DNA from 2 places in the Halomonas sp. ATBC28 genome. Region 1 is predicted to be linked to the other one. Evidence: predicted binding sites of a transcription regulator. Region 1 holds the regulator's gene; the other holds the start of a gene.
What was found. The regulator PhoB, encoded in region 1, activates phosphate uptake and scavenging genes when phosphate is short. The targets are predictions, from matches to a motif close to TGTCATANNNNTGTCANA.
Positions count from the first base shown of each region.

Region 2: E0L35_RS19040 (putative 2-aminoethylphosphonate ABC transporter substrate-binding protein) is a predicted target of PhoB. The motif match lies at 1,882-1,899, and genes of this name have one in related genera.

Region 1 is NZ_VCQL01000014.1:1,736-5,036, reverse strand. Features, by position in the region: gene E0L35_RS16130 (FAD-dependent oxidoreductase) at 1-166, opposite strand, end outside; gene E0L35_RS16125 (chorismate lyase) at 304-879, shown strand; gene ubiA (4-hydroxybenzoate octaprenyltransferase) at 915-1,805, shown strand; gene phoB (phosphate regulon transcriptional regulator PhoB) at 1,931-2,620, shown strand; gene phoR (phosphate regulon sensor histidine kinase PhoR) at 2,623-3,301, shown strand, end outside.
Region 2 is NZ_VCQL01000018.1:8,912-12,212, forward strand. Features, by position in the region: gene E0L35_RS19035 (putative 2-aminoethylphosphonate ABC transporter ATP-binding protein) at 1-750, opposite strand, end outside; gene E0L35_RS19040 (putative 2-aminoethylphosphonate ABC transporter substrate-binding protein) at 797-1,831, opposite strand; gene E0L35_RS19045 (UTRA domain-containing protein) at 1,951-2,661, opposite strand; gene E0L35_RS19050 (HAD-IB family hydrolase) at 2,654-3,301, opposite strand, start outside.

The sequences.
Region 1 (3,301 bases):
GCAATGGCTTGCTGTAATCATCGCCGCTGTCGGCGCTCACCAGCGTGATTGAGCGTTGGTCGCCCAATCGGCGCAACGCCCGGGCAAGGCCAACCCCTGCCATTCCAGTGCCAATAATCACCAGCGCAGCGTGCGAAGAGGTTTTCTGTGTTTGGGTGGCGGGCATGCAGACACCAAAAAAGTTGCTAAATAAGGTTGCGAAAAAAGAAGCGCTAAACCGAGTCGTTAAAAAAGTCGCTGAAACAAAAGCCTTTCAGTGCTCATGTTACACTAGCCAACCCGTTAATTGCCCTGGAGAACTCGGTGACGGCTGCTGCTTTTCGGCAAACTCCTCTATTTTCCCGCTGGCGCCCGATTGATGCGGCGCGCCCGGCGATGAGTGCTTCCTGGTGGCAGTGGGTTGCCTCCACCGACTCGTTAACCGCCCACTTAATGGTCGCAGGTGGCGAGAAGCCGTTTCGAGTACGACTGTTGCGCCAGGGGGTTGGTTGGCCGCGCCAGGATGAGGCTCAGGCGCTGGGCATTGGTGCCAAGCGTTACGCCTGGCTGCGGGAAGTGGCGCTGTGCTTAGATGGAACGCCATGGGTGGTGGCGCGCTCGGTCGCCCCGCTCTCTCAGGTAAAGGGCCAACGGCTAGAGTGCCTGGGCGAGCGCTCGCTAGGTAGTTGGCTATTTCGCCAGCCGGGTTTAGTGCGTGGGCCATTGGAAGTAACGACGCATTCCCCCCAGTTTGCTAGCGTCAACGGCATACAGGAAGGCTGTGCTTGGGGAAGGCGCTCTGTTTTTTATCACGGCTGTAAGCACGGCAGTCTGTCGTTATTAGTGCAAGAGTATTTTTTGGCGGCGATGGCGGATGATCTTGGCCTGCCTTCGCGCTAGGCTAGCGCCTGCATCTTATTCTTCGTGAGGTAAGCATGGATCGTTCACTGTTGCGGCCGAAGGGATGGGCTCGCGTGGCAGATTTTTTACAGCTGATGCGCTTGAATCGGCCGATAGGCACATGGCTTTTGATGTGGCCGACGCTGTGGGCATTATGGGTGGCTGCGGAAGGTGTACCAGGGCGAAATGTGCTGCTGATTTTTGTGGCCGGCGTTTATGTGATGCGCGCTGCGGGCTGCGTGGTCAATGACTATGCGGATCGCCACTTCGATGGGCATGTGAAACGCACAAAACAACGTCCGCTAGCGACGGGCCGTATCAGCGAAACCGAAGCTCAACTGCTGTTTATCGCCCTGGTGGCCGCTGCGTTTATTCTGGTATTACTGACCAACTGGTTTACGGTGCTGCTCTCGCTGGGCGGGGTGCTGCTGGCGATTATTTATCCGTTTATGAAGCGCTATACCCACTTTCCTCAGGTGGTGCTGGGCGCGGCTTTTTCCTGGGCAATTCCGATGGCTTTTGGCGCCGTGCTCGGCCACGTGCCGCTGGAAGCATGGCTGCTATTCTGCGCTAATGTGTGCTGGACAGTGGTCTACGATACCCAGTACGCCATGGTCGATCGCGACGACGATTTAAAAATTGGCATTAAATCGACGGCCGTGCTGTTTGGAAATGCGGATCGTTTGATTATCGGCTTACTCCAGCTAGCCACCCTGGGATTGCTGGCTTGGGTAGGCTGGTGGGTTGGTTTAGGTGGTTTCTTCTGGTTAGGGCTAGCGGCAATGGCAGCGACTTTTCTGCATCAGCAGCGCTTAATTCGCGACCAGGAGCGGGATGCCTGCTTCCAGGCGTTTCTCAATAATCACTGGTCGGGACTGCTGATTTTTGCCGGTATCGCGCTAAGTTGGTGGCCTGCGGCTGGCTGATCGAGGCGATTGTCATGTAATTGTCATCAAGTCATGGTGTTATCGTCACTGACATGTCATTGATCTGTTTATCTTTGAACTGTTTTTCTTTGAACTAGTTTCTTTGAATACCGTGAGGCTCTGGTATGACCGCCAAGACCGTTCTGATTGTCGATGATGAGGCGTCGATTCGCGAGATGATCGCGGTAGCGCTGGAAATGGCTGACTATCGCGTGCTCGAAGCGGATAACGCCCAGGATGCCCATGCCATGGTGGTCGACCACCAACCCGATTTACTGCTGCTGGACTGGATGATGCCCGGCACTAGCGGTATTGAGCTGGCGAGACGCCTAAAGCGTGAAGAAACCACCGCTGAAATCCCGATTATTATGCTCACCGCGAAAGGCGAAGAGGATAATAAAATTCAAGGGCTTGAAGCCGGTGCCGATGACTATATCACCAAGCCTTTTTCACCCCGGGAATTGGTGGCACGGCTAAAAGCGGTGCTGCGCCGTGCGACGCCACGTGGCGTTGAAGACCCGATTGAGATTAACGGCCTGCTGCTTGATCCGGTGAGCCACCGGGTAAGTGCCCACGGCAAAGCGCTGGAAATGGGCCCCACCGAGTACCGTTTGCTGCAGTTTTTTATGACTCACCAAGAGCGCGCTTACACACGTAGCCAGCTGCTTGACCAAGTGTGGGGCGGCAATGTTTACGTTGAAGAGCGCACGGTCGATGTGCATATCCGCCGCTTGCGTAAAGCGCTGGGCGACGTGCATCAAAACCTGATCCAAACGGTTCGGGGTACCGGTTACCGTTTCTCTGCACGGGTGTAAATGTGCGTTTATGGAGTCGTGAGCTGTGGCGAATAGCGTGGCTGGCCACGCTGGGCACTTGCTTGGGCTGGCTGTTGGGCTCGGCTGGGCTGGGGCTCGCAGCAGGGCTTGCGGGATGCCTGTTTTACCACTTACGACAGTTACGCGAACTCTATTTGTGGCTCACCCTCCACCCTAACGATGAACCGCCTGCCGCTCGCGGGATGTGGGGCGAGCTATTCGATCGTTTATACCGCTATCAAAAAAGTCAGCGCATCACCCAAAGCCGTCTGCGGGCTACTTTGGCACGTATTCAAGAGTCGTCTGAAGCAATGCGTGATAGCGTGGTCATGCTTGATCGCCACGGTGATTTGGAATGGTGGAACAGCGCCGCCACCGCCATGCTGGGGCTACAAACCGCCCATGATCGTGGTCAACACATTACCAACCTACTGCGCGACCCGGGCTTTATCAGCTATTTTAATTCGCGTAACTACAGTGAGCCGTTAACGCTCACCTCACCGATTGATGAACGGCGAATCCTGCAGTATCAAATTACCCTCTACGGTGACGACGAACGCTTAGTGATGGCTCGCGATATCACCCGCTTGCATCGTCTTGAGCAGATGCGGCGCGACTTTGTCGCCAACGTTTCCCATGAGTTACGTACGCCGCTGACCGTTCTCTCCGGCTATTTGGAAA
Region 2 (3,301 bases), on a different contig from region 1:
CACAAAGGCGCTGGCAGGCTGGTGGTAGATCTCGGCCGGGGTGCCCACTTGCTCGATCACGCCGTGGTTCATCACCACGATGCGGTCGGCCATGGTGAGCGCCTCTTCCTGGTCATGGGTCACCATGATGGTGGTCACCCCGAGGCGCGCCTGCAGGGCTTTAATCTGGCTGCGCAGATGGCCCCGCACCCGGGCGTCCAACGCCGAAAGCGGCTCGTCCAGCAGTAGCAGGCCAGGCTCGGTGGCCAGTGCCCGCGCCAGCGCCACGCGCTGCTGTTGTCCGCCGGAAAGTGCCGCCGGGTACTTGTTGTCGCTACCCGTCAAGTTCACCAACGCAAGCAGCTCACTCACCCGTGCTTGGATGCGTGACCGCTCTACCCGCCGGTTGCGCAACCCATAGGCCACGTTGTTAAACACCGTTAGGTTGGGAAACAGCGCATAGGACTGGAACACAATGCCGAAGTCACGCGCCTGGGTAGGCAGCATGGAAATATCTTTGTCGCGCTGAATAAGCGTGCCCGCGGTTTGCCGGGCAAGCCCCGCAATAGTGCGCAGCAGGGTGGTTTTGCCGCAGCCGGAGGGACCTAAAAAGCAGACAAACTCCCCCTCGTTAATGGTCAGGGAAATGTTGTCCAGTGCAGTAAAGGTACCAAAACGCTTGGTCACCGCTTCAATGCGTAAATGGGGCGTCGTGGGGGTCATCACTGTCGGCGCGTCGGCCGCCAGCAGCGATGTCATTGTCGTGTGCATAACATCTCCATGCCCCGGCACACTGGCCGGGGCAACTGATCGCGGCTTATTGCTCGGTTTTACCATCGTAGCGACGCTGCCACTCGGCCAGCACGCGTTCGCGATTGACGGCAGCCCACTGGAAGTCGGCGTCGATCATGCGGTCAGTAATATCGGAGGGGTAGTTTTCAATCGGCTGTGCTACACCTGGGTAGGCCACCACTGCATAGCCTTCGTTATAGAGTTCGTTGGCATCGCGGGAGATTGCCCAGTCCATCAGCGTTTGCGCGGCTTCCTGCTTGTCGGTACCAGTCATAATAGCGGCGGCCTCCATATCCCAGCCCAGCCCTTCTTCAGGGAAGATAACTTCAATAGGCGCACCCTGGGACTTCAAGCGCGCACCGCGGAAAGCAAATGACACGCCCACCACGGTTTCACCGGTGGCCGCCAGGCTGCAGGGAGCAGAGCCAGAATGGGTGTAACGGGCAATGTTGTTATGCAGGCGATCCATATAATCCCAGCCCTGATCCTCTTCCCATAGCTGCAGCCAGCTGGCCACATCCAGGTAGCCGGTACCCGACGAGTTGGGGTTAGGCATAATCACATGGCCTTCAAACTCTGGCTGGGTGAGATCTTCCCAAGAGGTCGGCATCGGCACGCCCTGGCGCTCGCCCTCAATGGTGTTGTAGCAAATAGCAGCGACCCAGGCGTCCATACCCACCCAAGCTGGGTCTTCACCATCACGATAGGCCACATCGACAAATTTGGGGTCGAGATTCTCAACGCCAGCGGGAGCGTAGCGCTCCAGCATGCCCTCCTCTTCCAACACCAGCAGGCTGGTAGCGGCCAGGCCCCAGATCACGTCAGCCTGGGGATTGTCTTTCTCGGCCAGCAGGCGGGCGGTAATCACGCCGGTGGAGTCGCGCACCCAGTTAATCTCGATATCCGGGTGCGCCGCGCTGAAGCGTTCGGCGTATTTTTGCAGGTCATCTGACTCAACGGCGGTATACACGGTTAATTCAGTGGCCTGGGCGTTTGAAGCAAGTGCAACGGCTGCGGCACCTGCAAGCAAGGTGGAGGGGAATAAACGGCGTGACATCATGATGGTGGGCTCCTGGCTAATTGGTATAGACCAGAAGTCTGCAGGCTTTAAATGACACTGCGATGACGCTTGTTTGACCGTTTTTTTAACTGATGATGACCACGACTAGGTCGTTTCCGCTAGCGCTGACCGGATAGCTCCACACTGATACACAGCGAATCGTGCAGCCAGTGCTCTTCATCAAACTCAATAGGGCGCTGCTGGTCGTCTAAAATGGCACGGTTAATATTTAACCCGGCAGTGCCGGGCGCAACGAATAGCTCTTCGGCATCCATTGGCGAAAGCGCTTCTGAGACCATGCGAATAGAGCGATTGGCCAGGTAGTGCCCCCAGCGCTCGCGCAACAGCCCCCAAAGCGATTGCCCACTATAGATATCTAGCAACTCTGGGGCACGCTCGGGCACCACCCACAGCGACTCCACCAGCACCGCGCGGTCATCCACGTAGCGGCGGCGGCGAATATGCTGAAACGGCTGGTCATCCGGCAGATTCAGTGCCCGCGCGGCAGGCAGATGGGCACGGGTTTCCAGCTTCAATACTGCCGTGCGCGGCTGCCGCCCCTGTGCACGTACATAGTCGTTAAAGCCCGCGTCACGGGTGGGGTCGTAAACTAAACGGGCAGGAGAAATAAACCAGCCGCGCCGGTTGCTGCGGTGGATTAAGCCCTCCATTTCCAACTGTGAAAGCGCTTGGCGCAGGGTCACACGAGTGGTGGCAAAACGCTCGGCCAATGACCGCTCTGCGGGAAGCTTGCCTTCCCACAGGGCAGCATTTTGGTCGATCAAGGTACGAAGCTGTTCGGTTAACTTTAGATAGTAGGCATCAGACATGTGCCGATTTTCCTGGCAGAGCATTAGGTGACGAAGCGCTTGAGGGCGCCCGCCAGTCTAAGCGCCGCCAACCTTCAACGCTAGCCACTTCAGCGAGTACTGGATCGGGATTGACCGCTACAGGGCAATCCACGTACTGCAACAGCGGGAGGTCGTTGCGGGAGTCTGAGTAGAAAGTAGTGTGGCTAGGGGTGAACTGCTGCTCGGCCAACCACTGTTTTAAGCGCAGCACCTTACCGCCACGATAAGAAAAAATACCCTCGCTGCCGCCGGTATAGCGCGCGTCTTCATTGATGCCGTGCTCCACGCTTAGCTCTACCGCCAGCACGTGTTCAATACCCAGAGTGGTCGCTATCGGCTCGACCAGATGCCGTGACGAGGCGGAAATCAGTACCAGGGTATCGCCTGCCTGGCGGTGCGCTTCCAGACAGGCCCAAGCTTGTTCAAAAATACGCGGTTGCAGGTGCGTGGCAACAAAGCGCTCGACCTCTTTTTGCACATCTCTCACTCTGCGCCCTCGCAGCGGTGCTAGGGTCATGGCCAAATACTCTTCAAGCTTTAGCTTCCCCGCGTGATAGGCCTGGTGCATTTTCTCCGCCCGCGCCATAAACGCTTCGGCATCGCTGATCCAGCCTTGCTC